3 regions of the Roseomonas gilardii genome follow, and region 2 is predicted to be linked to each of the others. Evidence: riboswitches for the same ligand, from Rfam matches in the RefSeq annotation. Region 2 holds a riboswitch; each other region holds the start of a gene.

Region 1 (4,330 bases), 850 kb from region 2:
TCCATGGAGCGGATGCTGCTCGCGGCCGCAGCCGGATCGTGCCTCAAGAAGAGTAACGAAGAGCAACCGGAGGCCGGAAGGTTACGGCCTGCGCTGGAAAATCAGGGTTTTCCGTGGATTGGCGTGAGACGGGCCGCAACGGACCGGGCGTACGTCACGGCCTTGGGCAGTCCGTCTGGCCCGGCATTCATGGAAGGGTGTTCATCCACCGGCCCGCCCCGTTCGCGGGGGCTGTGGTCAGGCCTTCTCCACCGGGGGCGGGGTGGGGCTGTGGCCGAGGCGCCGGTCGATCTCCAGACGCAGTTCTTCAGCCAGGAGCTCGGTCTTGGGGTCGATCGCCTCCAGAGCGGTGAGAACGGTCTGGCAGACCTCGCGCAGCCCTTCCAGGAAGGCGTTGCCGCCCTTTCGCTCCTGTATCGCGGCCTGCAGGCGGTCGGCCTCGGCATGGTGATCCTGCTCCCGCAGGTGGCGGGCCAGGGTCTCGGTCTTGGCGACAGCGTCTTCGGTCATGGCTCCCAGCCTATCCTGTTGCGGTCGGGGCCGGTATGGGGGCTGCCACCTGCGACCGCTTTGGCTTTCGCTCTCCTGGCAGCGAGTCTTCTGACGACGCGGACCCTTTCGGTCGGAGCCAAGTCCGCTTCCCCTTGCCAAGGATGCGCCGGCTCGTTCGAGAGGGGAAGGGGGCCGTGGGCAAGGCCAGGACCCCCGGTGGCGTCAGCCGAAATGCCGCAGATAGGCGGCCTTGACCGGATCGGTGCCTTCGGCTCCGCGCCAGGCGAGATAGGAGCCGGCGCCCAGGGCCAGGATGTTCAGCAGCGGGTTGGGCCGGGGCTTCGCGCCGGCGGCGGCGAGCGCGAGGCCGGCCACGACATAGATGGCGCGCTGGCCCAGGCTGAGCGTGGCATCGCCATCCCCGTTGGTGCGGGCAGGAAGCTGACTGTCATAGGGCTGGTTGCCATAGGGCATGGGCTGGGTGGCTGGCTGGTCCATGGTCTGGATCCCCTTGTCCGGAGGTGGTGCTCGCGCCGTGCCGGGCGCCGTCTCCCGGACAACACCGCAGCCGGGGGAGGGTTCCATGCTGTGCCGCCGGGAGGCGGGCGGTGCGGGAAAGGCCGCGCGGGGCGGCCTTTCCGCTGTCACGGGCCGCGTCAGGCCGTCTGCCGGGCGGGCCGGCCATAGAGCCAGCCGGCGGTGGTGCCCAGGACGGCCCAGAAGAGCAGGCTCGTCGCCGTGGCGGTCACCAGGAAGCGCCGCGCCAGGTCCGGTGGGGCGAGGGCGGCGTGTTCCGCCGGCTGCGGCGCACCGACGAGGTGCGGCAGGAGCAGGAGGAGGATCGCCAGCGCGGCCCAGCCCGGCTTCCGGGTGAAAGCGATCAGCGCCAGTGCCATGGCGGTCAGGGCGGCGGTGGCCAGCCACCAGAGCTGCCGCTCGGCCAGGGGTGCGGCCTCGGTGCCGGGAAGTTCCGGCGGTAGGCCGAGGCCCGGGGCCAGGGTGAAGACCGCGAAGCCGGCCAAGCCCCAGAACAGGCCCTGGCGCCAGCCGATGGAACGGTCGCCACCAGGTGGTGCGCGTAGGGCGAAGCCCGAGACCAGGAGGAGAGCGAAGCCGATCCCGGTCAGCAGGTCTGCCAGCAGGGTGTAGGCGATGCGTTCCGCGCCATCGGCAGGTGACCAGCCCTCGTCGTCATGCGCATGGGCCTCCTGGGAGAGCGGCGCGGAGGCGTGGTCTTGAGACGGGGCTGTCGTGGCGTGGTGGGCAGGAGCCTCGGCGGCCTGCTCGTAGGTTTCGGCCTGCAGGATGATCGGCACGGTGCCGAGATTGTGCAGCACCGTGGCCACCGCGCCGGACAACAGCCCGGCCAGCAGGGCGGTGAGGAGGATTCTCGGGAAGAACTGCATGACCATGCCTCAGTGGCAGGGGAAGCCATTCGAATGGCGCGTGTCATGCGCGGCATTGTGCAGGGCATTGGCATGGGCGAAGCCGACGCCCCAGAGCAGCACGGCCCCCAGTGCGGCGCTGAGCAGGACGGCGAGGAGGCGGGAAGCGGGTCGGGCGGCGAGGCCGGCGGGGTGGGACAGGCTGTTGTGCATCGTGATGTCTCCGGCCGCCGCGCCCCGCGGGGGCCATGAAGGTGTGTCGCTGTGCCGGCAGGTCTCCTGGCTCGCGGCGCGTTGGCGGGCGGCCTGCCTTCCCGGAAGCCCGTGGGCTTCCAGTGGCCCACCCCTCGGCGGAGGTGGAAAGGCCGCCAGCTCGCCGCTGACAGTTGCGGGGGCAGCCGCCGACTTGCCCGTATGGAGCGGGCGCACGGCGTTCCCTTTTCGCCCGCTCGCGCGGGACCGGCACGGGGCGAGGTTAGGGGTGAAGGGGGTCAGGAAGGAAGAGCTGGTTCGCGGCCCAGGGGCGCGGCGGTTTCCAGGGTCAGGTACGGGGCGGGATGGTGTGCCCGCAGGGGTGGCGGGGTCGAGCGGGGGCGCATGGCAGGCGCGCGGAGTCCGGAGAGGCCGTTACGAAGCGCGGGACCTATGGTTTGTGGGAAATTTTCCCACGGAGTAAACGCGGCGTGTCTGACCATGACGGTATGCCGAATCGGTGGCAGGCCTTCCGGAAGCGGCCGTCCGGAGGCGCATTGGGGCGGCGATGGAAGCGCCCATGGCGGCGGCTGGGGAAGGCCCTGCTGCGCAGTCGGGCGGTGACCTGGCTTCCTTCCTGCTATCTGACCCTCTGCCAGCGGACGATCCGCTGGGAGCTGCGCGGCACGGAGCATCTGCGTGAACTGACGGACCGGGAGCAGGGCTTCGTGCTGGCCTTCTGGCATGAATGCCTGCCGCTGATGCCGCTGGCCTGGAGTGCCTTCTGGCAGTCGGCGCAGGCCGGGGTGCCGCGCAAGCAGGGGCTGGTGCTGGTTTCGCGCAGCCGCGACGGTGGCATGATCGGGCGCATGCTGCAGCGCTTCGGCCTGTGCGCCGTGGCGGGCAGTTCCTCGCGTGGCGGCACGGTGGCGGCCCGTCGGCTGCTGGACGGGCTTCGCCAGGGTTCGATCGCCGTGGTGGTGCCGGACGGGCCGCGCGGGCCGCGGCGGCGGGTGTCGGAGGGCGCGGTGCGGCTGGCCGCCATGGCCGGTGTGCCGGTGGTCCCCTGCGCGGCGCATGCCCTGCCGATGCACCGGATCGGCACCTGGGACCGGATGCTGATCCCCTTGCCCTTCGCGCGGGGTGTGGCGGTGGCCGGGCGGCCGATCCTGCCCGATGGGGGGACGGCTGCCTTTCACGCGGCGGTGCTGCAGGACGCGCTGGACATGGCTGCCGATCGGGCAGCCGAGGCGGTGTGCGCGTGATCGGCCAGATGCAGGGCGGGGGCGACGATCGGGAGGCACCGATTCGGGGCGTGCTGGCGCAGGGTGTGCCGATGAACCGGCCCGGGGGCGGGATCCCGGCGAATGATGCCGGGTGGGGGGCAGGCGATCTGCCCTGGACGGTGCGGGAGCCGATCCGTCAGGGGGGCTGGCGGCGCATGGGCAATTTCCCCGGCCTCCAGAACGTGCCGGTGCTGGTGCTGGATGTGATCCTGGGCGAGGTGCCGGCGGTGTTCCGCTGGCTGCCGCGCAGCACGGGGACGACGGAGGCGCGGCGGGGGGAATTCGCCTGGTTCGCGCCGGGCGGGGTGCGCATCGCGCCCATCGGCTGGAAGCCGCTGCCGGAGGGTGGCGCCTGGCCATGAGGGGGCGGATGCGCGGGTTCCGTATGCCGCCGGGCGTCATGTTACAGGACATGAGGCGCCATGGGATCTGCCGCGTAGGCGCGTCGCTTGTGGCGGAGGAGGAGGGTTCCGCATCCTGCCCGCGCAGATCGGGGGAGCAGCCCCCGCGGGACGCCGTTCCCCCTGATGACGGCGGCGCCCCGGACCATGAGCCTGTCCCCTGCCGCCCACGGGTCGTGGTTGCCGGAGTAGCGCCCGGCCTGCCTTTCCATGCTGGGTGCCTTGATGCCGCGCCCAGCCATGGCGGCGCGCAGGGTAACCCTGATCCCGCCGCATCGCGGGAAGCCCGGAGCCTCGTCGGGCGTTCAAGCGGTGTTCCTTTCCACGGCGAGGTCCGGCATGACGGCAGATTCTTCCCGCCCGCCACCGCCTCCGAGGCCCACGGACCCTTTCGATCTGTGGTTGCGGCAGAGCCTCAGAAAGCAGTTCGGCGACGGGGTTTTCGGCGATGGCATCGCGAAGTCGGTGCCGCAGGATTTGCTGCGCCTGATCTGCGACAGCAAGGCCGAATGGGATTCGTACCGCGAGCGATGGCTGCCCGGTTCCAGCCTGGATGGGGGCGAGGGCATGGGGA
Region 2 (4,330 bases):
GCCCTGCCGGACCGGGTGCTCAAGCGGGGGCCGGATCACCCGCTGCTGGTGGAGTTCCGCCTGGGCCGCTGAGCCCCCGGCCATCCGCTTCCAGCATGTCCCGGATGGTGGCGGCCAGCCCCTTGAACTCGCTGGCGCGGGGGGAGCGGGTCCGCCAGGCGAGGCCCAGCATCCGGCCGGGCGCGTCCTCCACCGGGCGCAGCTCCACATTCGCCCCGGCCAGCACGCCGCCTTCCACCGCCAACCGGGGGAGCAGCGTGACGCCGAGGCCGCCGGCCACCATCTGCACCAGCGTGTGCAGCGTGGTGGCGGCGAAGCTGTCGCCGCCGGTCGGCCCTGGCAGGTTGCAGGCGGCCAGGGCGTGTTCCCGCAGGCAATGGCCATCCTCCAGCAGCAGTAGTCTTTCGCCGGACAGGGCCGAGGCGGGCAGGATGTTGCGCGCGGCCAGCCGGTGCGCGGGCGGCAGGGCCGCCAGGAACGGGTCCTCCGCCAGCGGCACCACGTCCAGGCGGTCGGCCGAGGCCACCGGGAGGGCCAGAAGCAGCAGGTCGAGTCGGCCCCCCTCCAGGTCGGCCACCAGGTTCTGGGTCAGATCCTCCCGCAGCCAGAGCCGCAGGCGCGGGAAGGCGTCGCGCAGGGCGGGCATCAGGCGTGGCAGCAGGAAGGGGCCCACCGTGGGGATCAGCCCGAAGCGCAAGGGGCCGCTGAGCGGGTCGTGCGCCGTGGCCGCCGTTTCCGCCACCGCGGAGAGCGCGGCGAGTGCGTCGCGCGCCCGCTGCACGATCTCGAGTCCCACCTGGGTGAAGGCGGGCCGCTTGGATGGGCCGCCACGGTCCAGGATCGCCGTGGCGAGCTGCCGTTCCAGGGCGATGATCCCGGCGGAAAGGGTGGACTGGCTGACGGCGCAGGCGGAGGCGGCGCGGCCGAAATGGCCGTGATCCGCCAGGGCGACGAGGTAGCGGAGCTGTTGCGGACTGGGATAGGCGGTCATCGGCGCAGTCGATCATAAGGACGAAAACTATTCATTTGAACCCTTGCTGCACCTGCGTCATACCCGGCCACGGCGCGGGGGCGGGAATCAGCCTCCGACCGGATGGGTCAGAGGGATTGTCCTTGGGGATCGCCCTTGGGGATCGCCCTCGCGGCGCCGTCCGGAAGCGACCGAATTCTTTTGGGAAGAGGATCACTGCATGCTGACCGTCGGCGACAAGTTCCCGTCCTTCCAGCTCACCGCCGTGAAGGGTGGCCCCGAGGGGCTAAACATGAACACCGCCTTCACCGAGGTCTCCGATGCCTCCGAGGCCGGCAAGTGGAAGATCGTCTTCTTCTGGCCGAAGGACTTCACCTTCGTCTGCCCGACCGAGATCGTGGCCTTCGGCAAGCTGAACACGGATTTCAGCGACCGTGACGCCGTCGTCTATGGCGTGTCGATCGACAGCGAGTTCGTGCACATGAACTGGCGCACGCACCATGCCGACCTGAAGGACCTGCCCTTCGCCATGCTCGCCGACATCAAGCGCGAGCTGTCGACGGCCTGCGGCATCCTCGACAAGAACGCCGGCGTGGCGCTGCGCGCGACCTTCATCGTGGACCCGGAGGGGATCATCCGCTTCGCCTCCGTCAACGACCTGAACGTCGGCCGCAACCCGCAGGAAGTGCTCCGCGTCCTCGACGCGCTGCAGACGGACGAGCTGTGCCCCTGCAACTGGAAGCAGGGCGAAGAGGTCCTGAAGCCGGCCGCCTGAGGCCCGCTTCCACGGATTGACCGCGCTCCGGGGGTTTCGCGCCCCCGGGGACGGTGTGCCGAGCCGGCCGCCCCGTTCCCCCGTCCAGGGAGAACCGTTCCGCGAAAGCCGCGGGAACCGGGCGCATGGGCGCCCCCGAGGGCCGGCTCCGCCCACCGAACACAACCGGAGAGGAGTTCACAGGATGTCGCTCGACGCCCTGCGCAACATGCTGCCCGAATATGCCAAGGACCTGAAGCTGAACCTCGGCTCGCTCGCCGCCGAGACGCTCCTGACGGAGCAGCAGCTGGCCGGCACCTTCATCGCCAGCGCGCTCGCCTCGCGCAATGCCGCGGTGACGAAGAACATCGTCGCCGAGTTCGGCCCGAAGCTGTCGCCCGAGGCGCTGAACGCGGCCAAGGCGTCGGCGGCGATCATGGGCATGAACAATGTCTATTACCGCTTCACGCATCTGGTGCATGGCGACTACGCCACCATGCCGGCCAAGCTGCGCATGAACGTCATGGCCCGGCCGGGCGTGGAAAAGGTGGATTTCGAGCTCTGGTCGCTCGCCGTTTCCGCCATCAACGGCTGCGGCATGTGCATGGAGAGCCACGAGAAGGTGGTGCGCCAGCATGGGATGACGCAGGAGCAGGTGCAGGCTTCCGTGCGCATCGCCTCGGTGGTGCATGCCGTCGCGGCGGTGCTGGACGGCGAGGCCGCGCTAGCGGGCTGAGGACCCTTTCCACCCCTCCGGAGGGTGGATGGCCAAGGATCGGGAAGGGCCGGTGCCGGACAGGGCACCGGCCCTTTTCCGTTCCGGCCTCCGCGGAGCCCGCCGCCCCTTCCGGGAAGGCCGCGCCTCCCCTACACCGGAGGGCGATGGTTCCCTCGCGGATTAAAACGGGAACATGGTGCGAAGCCATGGCTGCCCCCGCAACTGTCGGCGCCGAGCCACCGCCAAGGGCCACCGGGTTCACCCCCGGGAAGGCGGCGGATGGTGATGACGCGCGAGCCAGGAGACCTGCCATCATTGACGTCAGCGCGGCCACGCCGGACGGGGTGTTCCGGCGGAGCAGAAGGGACGAAGGCCCACCCCGGCGACGGGGTGCGGGGCCGGGAGACCGGGGCCGTGATGACAAGAAGACGTCAGGAGAAACCCCATGTCCGCCAGCACAGCCACCCGCGACGCCGCCCGTACGGGGGCCGATGGCAGGCCCTGCCAGCCGCCCGCCTTTCCATCCTTCCGCGCCGACCATGTCGGCAGCCTGCTGCGCCCCGCCGCGCTGCGTGAGGCCCGCCAGGCGCGCGCCGAAGGGAAGCTCTCCGCCGAGGCGCTGCGCCAGGTGGAGGACGAGCAGATCGCCCGGGTGGTGGCGAAGCAGGAATCGGTCGGCCTGCGCGCCGCCACGGATGGCGAGTACCGCCGCGCCTACTGGCATTACGACTTCCTGGGCGGGCTGGACGGGATCGAGATCTACGAGCCCGAGGACAAGGTCCAGTTCAAGGGCGCGACGCTCGGCCACAAGCTGCGGGTGAACGGCCGGATCGGCTGGAAGCCCAGCATGATCGAGGATTTCCGCTTCACCGCCGGCTGCACCTGCAACGCCATCGCCAAGCAGACCATCCCCTCCCCCAGCGTGGTGCATTTCCGCGGCGGGCGGGAGGCGATCGCGCGCGACGTGTATCCGGACATGGACGGGTTCTTTGACGATCTGGGGCGGACCTATGAGGAGGCGGTGAAGGCCTTCCATGCCGCCGGCTGCCGCTATCTCCAGCTCGACGAGGTCAACATCGCCTATCTGTGCGATCCGGAGCAGATCGAGGGGCTGAAGCGGCGCGGCGAGCATGTGGAGGGGCTGCTCGACATCTATGCCGGCATGATCAACCGCGCGACCCGGGCGCGGCCGGCCGGCATGGCGATGAGCATGCATCTTTGCCGGGGCAACTTCCAGTCCACCTTCGTGGCCTCCGGCGGCTATGAGCCGGTGGCCGAGGTGCTGTTCAACGCCATCGACATCGATGCCTATTTCATGGAGTTCGACGACGAGCGTTCGGGCGGCTTCGAGCCGCTGCGCTTCGTGCCACGCGGGAAGAAGGTCGTCGTGCTGGGCATCGTCACCAGCAAGAACGGCGTGCTGGAAAGCAAGGACGAGCTGAAGCGCCGCATCGACGAGGCGGCGAAGTTCCTGCCGCTGGAGCAGCTCGCCATCAGCCCGCAATGCGGCTTCGCCAGCACCCAGGAGGGGAACAAGCTCTCCGAGGACCAGCAATGGGCCAAGCTGCGGCTCTGCGCCGAACTGGCCGAGGAAATCTGGGGTCGCTGAGGCCGGGATCAGCGGGATCGGGGCGGCGCGTCCGCCCCACTTTCCCGAAGGCATGGCCGGAAGGGTGACGGCGGGGCACCGCTGGCCATGCCAGCCCCGCAACAAGCGCGGGGCGACCGGGAGTGTCCGTGACCGGCGCGCCGCTTTCCGGATGTGGAAAGCGGCGATGCCGCGGGCACGAATGGCCGCGTTGCGCTGAAACGGCAGGTTTTCAGGGGGTTCGTGGTGGGCGCGACAGGGATTGAACCTGTGACCTTCCCCGTGTCAGGGGGACGCTCT
Region 3 (4,330 bases), 660 kb from region 2:
GATGGCAGCAACCGGACCTTCCCCGCCAGCATCCCCCGGCAGTTCGTGCTCGCCCCAGGCGGGGAGGGACCGTGGCGGCGGGGGCAGGGCCGCAAGCGGATCGCGCGCCAGCGCCGCCATGAAGCGCAGCGCCGCCCCGGCATTCTCCGGCCCGCCGGCGGCGAAACCCGCATCCAGCCAGCGCCAGGCGGGTTCCGGCAGGGTGGAGAGGGCACGCAGCCGCGCATCGTCCCGTCCGTCGCCCGGCAGCAGCGCGAGCGCGATCCCCTCCCGCCGCGCCAGCGCCGCCAGTTCCTCGGCGCCATAGCGCCAGTAGTCGAGCCCGCCCAGCAACCGCGCCATCACGCAGCGCGACGCGGCCAGCGTGTTCTCCAGATAGAGATCGACCGAAAGCGGATGGCGCAGCCGCCCCAGGCTGGCGAGCCGCAGTTCGGGCCGCTCGCCCTCCATCCCCGCCCAGGCCGTGGCGGCGGCGCCGAGATCGGCGTCGGAGAAGGAGAGCACCACCAGCTCCGCGGGCGCCTGGCCGAGATCGACGGCGGCATCCGCCTCGTCCAGGCTGCGCGTCTCGCGGACCAGCAGGTGCATGGCGCGGCCCGCTCCCTCAGCCCATCAGCGCGGCGGCGATGGCGTCCCGGTCCAGCCCGGTCTGCCCGATCACCACGAGCTGCCCCTGGCGCGCCTCGCCCGGCGCCCAGGCGCGGTCGAACTGGTGGCTGAAACGGGTGCCGACACCCTGCACGGCGAGGCGCAGCGGCTTGCCGGCGATGGCGGCGAAGCCCTTCATCCGCAGCACGTCATGTGCCTCCGCCACCGCGCGCAGCCGCGCCACCAGCGCCTCGGGCGAGTCCAGCTCGGGCAGCGGCAGGGCGAAGCTGGTGAAGTCGTCATGCTCGTGCGCGCCATCCTCGGCATCGTGGTGCGAGGGGCGGGCGGCGAGGTCGTCCTCGGCGGCGGCGTTGAGGCCGAGCAGGATGGCGGGATCGAGCTTCCCGTCGCGGGCGGGCACGACCTTCACCGCGCGCGGGATGGCGCCCGCGATCCCGGCGCGCAGCCGCGCGGTGGCGGCCTCGTCCAGCAGGTCGGTCTTGTTCAGCACCACGAGGTCCGCGGCCAGGAGCTGATCCTCATAGACCTCCGCCAGCGGGTTGTCGTGGTCCAGCGACGGGTCCTCCGCGCGCTGCGCCGCCACCGCCTCCGGGTCCTCGGCGAAGCGGCCATCGGCCACGGCGGGGCCGTCCACCACCGTCACCACGCCGTCCACCGTGACGCGGGAGCGGATGCCGGGCCAGTTGAAGGCCTTGATCAGCGGCTTCGGCAGGGCGAGGCCGGAGGTCTCGATCAGGATATGCTCCGGCGGGTTCGGCCGGTCGAGCAGGGCCTGCATGGTGGGCAGGAACTCGTCGGCCACGGTGCAGCAGAGGCAGCCATTGGCCAGCTCGACGATGTTCTCCTCTTCGCAGCCCTCGATGCCGCAGCTCCGCAGCGTCTCGCCGTCGATGCCCAGCGCGCCGAACTCGTTGACGATGATGGCGATGCGGCGGCCGCGCGCATGGGCCATCAGGTGGCGCACCAGCGTGGTCTTCCCGGCGCCGAGGAAGCCGGTGACGATGGTGGCGGGGATCTTTGTGGCGGTGGCGCTCACGCGGCGTTCTCCGGTGCGGTCTGGGTGGGTTCGGCGGGCTCCGGCGCGGCGAAGGGCGGCACGCGGCCGAGCACGACCTGTTTCAGGGAGGCGGGGCGCTTCGAGGGCATGACCACCCCCGTGCGGGAGGCTGCGAACAGCGCGCCGTAATCCAGCAGGTCCCCCGCCTGTTCCGGCAGGAGGCGGCCCAGCAGGTACTGCCACTTGCCCGCCGCGGCGAGGGCGGCGGCGCAGCCCTGCTCGCAGGAGGCCATGCAGGTGGCGGCGCGCAGCCGCACCGGGCTGTCCGGCCGCGCCGCCAGGGCTTCGGCCACGGCGTCGTGCAGCCGCTGGCCCTCGGGCACGTCGCCCTCGCGCAGATCGAGTCCGGCGCGGCAGGTGATGCAGACATGGAGCAGGACAGGCTCGGCCAAACGGGGCACCCCAGGGATCGACACGCGCATGGGATGCCGACCGCTCCCATTGCCCCCTCCGGTCGGGGAAGCCGGGAACCGATGGCCGCCGGCCAGGGGGCCGGGGCGCATCGCCGATGCCGGGGCACCCCGCCCGGCGTCACGATCCATCCCGCCGGGACAAGCCCGGTGGGGATGATGGCAGGTCTCCTGGCTCGCGGATCAGGCGCGGCCTGCCGGCCTTCCCGGCACGCCGCCCCATTCCCGGGGCCGGCACGCCAGTGGCGGATTGGCAGGCCGCTCTCCGCTCACAGTTGCGGGGGCAGCCGCGGATTCGGGCCGCACGACCCTCACCGCATTCCCTTTTCACCCCCGCCCCGGGCATTGTCGGTGGCATCGGCCCATGGCGGGGGACCATCGGCTGCGGGGGTAGTCTTGGCGGCCCGGCCCTGTCAATGGAAAGCCATGGCTGCCGATTCCCCCGACACCCCCATGCTGACCCTGGTCCTGGGCGGCACCCGTTCCGGCAAGAGCCGCCACGCGGAGACCCTCCTCGCCGCCCTGCCGAAACCCTGGCTCTACATCGCCACGGCCCAGGCCTTCGACGAGGAGATGCGCGCCCGCATCGCCGAGCACCGCGCCCGCCGCGGTCCGGAATGGGAAACGGTGGAGGCGCCGCTCGACCTGCCCGCCGCCCTGCTGCGCGCCCGGCACCGCCCGGTGCTGGTGGACTGCCTGACGCTCTGGCTGAGCAACCTGATCCTGGGCGAGCGCGACCTGGAGGCGGCGGCGGTGGCGCTGGAAACGGCGCTGGCGCAGCGTTCCGCCCCGGCGGTGCTGGTCTCCAACGAGGTCGGCCTCGGCATCGTGCCCGAGAACGCCCTGGCCCGGCGCTTCCGCGACGCGGCGGGTATCCTGCACCAGCGCCTGGCGGAACGGGCGGAGCGCGTGGTCTTCACCGTCGCCGGCCTGCCCATGGTGGTGAAGTGAGCGACACGGAGGAAGCCGCCCGCCACCGCGCGAAGATGGAGAAGCGCAAGGCGGTGCAGGATGCCGAGGTGGCCTCGAAGACCATCGAGAAGGGCCTGCTGCTGGTGAACACCGGCCCCGGCAAGGGCAAGTCCACCGCCGCCTTCGGCCTGCTGCTGCGCATGCTGGGCCATGGGCGGCCCTGCGGCGTGGTGCAGTTCATCAAGGGCGCCTGGAGCACGGGCGAGCGCCATGTGCTGGAAGGCTTCGGCCCCTTGGTGGAGTGGCACAGCATGGGCGAGGGCTTCACCTGGGAAACGCAGGACCGCGCCCGCGACGTGGCGGCGGCGGAGGCGGCCTGGGCGAAGGCCCTGGCGCTGATGGCGCGGGAGGACCTCGCCCTGCTGGTGCTGGACGAGCTCTGCATCGCGCTGCGCTACGGCTATCTCGGCACCGACGCCGTGGTGGCGGCGCTGCGGGCACGGCGGCCCTCGCTGCATGTCGTCGCCACCGGCCGCAACGCCCCGCCGGCGCTGGTCGAAGCGGCGGACCTCGTCACCGAGATGGGGCTGGTGAAGCACCATTTCGCGGCGGGGGTGAAGGCGCAGCAGGGGATCGAGTTCTGATGTCCGTGGCCCTGATGTTCCAGGGCACCGGTTCCTCGGTCGGCAAGTCGCTGCTGGTGGCGGGGCTGGCGCGTCTCTTCGCGCAGCGCGGGCTGCGGGTGCGGCCCTTCAAGCCGCAGAACATGTCCAACAACGCCGCCGTCACGGCCGATGGCGGGGAGATCGGCCGCGCCCAGGCCCTCCAGGCGCGGGCGGCCGGCGTGGCGCCCAGCGTCCACATGAACCCCGTGCTGCTCAAGCCGCAGAGCGAGACCGGCTCCCAGGTCGTGGTGCAGGGCCACGTCCTCGCCACGGCGCGGGCCCGCGAATACCAGGCGATGAAGCCCCAACTCATGCCCCATGTCCTCGACAGCTTCGCGCGGCTGCGGGCCGAGGCCGACCTCGTGCTGGTGGAGGGGGCCGGCAGCGCCTCCGAGATCAACCTGCGCGCGGGCGACATCGCCAATATGGGCTTCGCCCGCGCCACCGGCACGCCGGTCGTGCTGGTGGGCGATATCGACCGGGGCGGGGTGATCGCCAGCCTCGTCGGCACCCAGGCGGTTCTGCCGCCGGAGGATGCGGCGATGATCCGCGGCTTCCTGGTGAACCGGATGCGCGGCGACCCGACGCTGTTCGAGGCGGGGATGCGCGCGATCGCGGAACGCACCGGCTGGGCGCCGCTGGGGCTGGTGCCCTTCACCGACGCGGCGCGCCGCCTG

Evidence for each region. A riboswitch is a leader RNA that binds a small molecule or an ion and turns the genes downstream of it on or off. The one in region 2 is predicted to bind cobalamin.
Region 1: it holds a riboswitch for cobalamin, as region 2 does, so the genes downstream of both, RGI145_RS14025 (CbtB domain-containing protein) here and RGI145_RS10010 (5-methyltetrahydropteroyltriglutamate--homocysteine S-methyltransferase) in region 2, are expected to answer to the same signal.
Region 3: it holds a riboswitch for cobalamin, as region 2 does, so the genes downstream of both, RGI145_RS06935 (DUF1636 family protein) here and RGI145_RS10010 (5-methyltetrahydropteroyltriglutamate--homocysteine S-methyltransferase) in region 2, are expected to answer to the same signal.

The regions. Positions count from the first base shown of each region.
Region 1 covers NZ_CP015583.1:3,043,365-3,047,694, reverse strand. The annotation lists gene RGI145_RS14045 (DUF1800 domain-containing protein) at 1-5, opposite strand, end outside; gene RGI145_RS14040 (hypothetical protein) at 238-510, opposite strand; gene RGI145_RS14035 (hypothetical protein) at 715-990, opposite strand; gene RGI145_RS14030 (CbtA family protein) at 1,149-1,898, opposite strand; gene RGI145_RS14025 (CbtB domain-containing protein) at 1,908-2,090, opposite strand; cobalamin riboswitch at 2,130-2,356, opposite strand; gene RGI145_RS14020 (lysophospholipid acyltransferase family protein) at 2,690-3,334, shown strand; gene RGI145_RS14015 (hypothetical protein) at 3,331-3,717, shown strand; gene RGI145_RS14010 (hypothetical protein) at 4,159-4,330, shown strand, end outside.
Region 2 covers NZ_CP015583.1:2,190,889-2,195,218, forward strand. The annotation lists gene RGI145_RS09990 (class I SAM-dependent DNA methyltransferase) at 1-72, shown strand, start outside; gene RGI145_RS09995 (LysR substrate-binding domain-containing protein) at 20-991, opposite strand; gene RGI145_RS10000 (peroxiredoxin) at 1,191-1,745, shown strand; gene RGI145_RS10005 (alkylhydroperoxidase, AhpD family) at 1,930-2,460, shown strand; cobalamin riboswitch at 2,591-2,770, shown strand; gene RGI145_RS10010 (5-methyltetrahydropteroyltriglutamate--homocysteine S-methyltransferase) at 2,888-4,051, shown strand; tRNA gene RGI145_RS10015 (tRNA-Val) at 4,275-4,330, opposite strand, start outside.
Region 3 covers NZ_CP015583.1:1,535,571-1,539,900, forward strand. The annotation lists gene cobN (cobaltochelatase subunit CobN) at 1-588, opposite strand, end outside; gene cobW (cobalamin biosynthesis protein CobW) at 605-1,645, opposite strand; gene RGI145_RS06935 (DUF1636 family protein) at 1,642-2,088, opposite strand; cobalamin riboswitch at 2,221-2,471, opposite strand; gene cobU (bifunctional adenosylcobinamide kinase/adenosylcobinamide-phosphate guanylyltransferase) at 2,503-3,027, shown strand; gene cobO (cob(I)yrinic acid a,c-diamide adenosyltransferase) at 3,024-3,632, shown strand; gene RGI145_RS06950 (cobyric acid synthase) at 3,632-4,330, shown strand, end outside.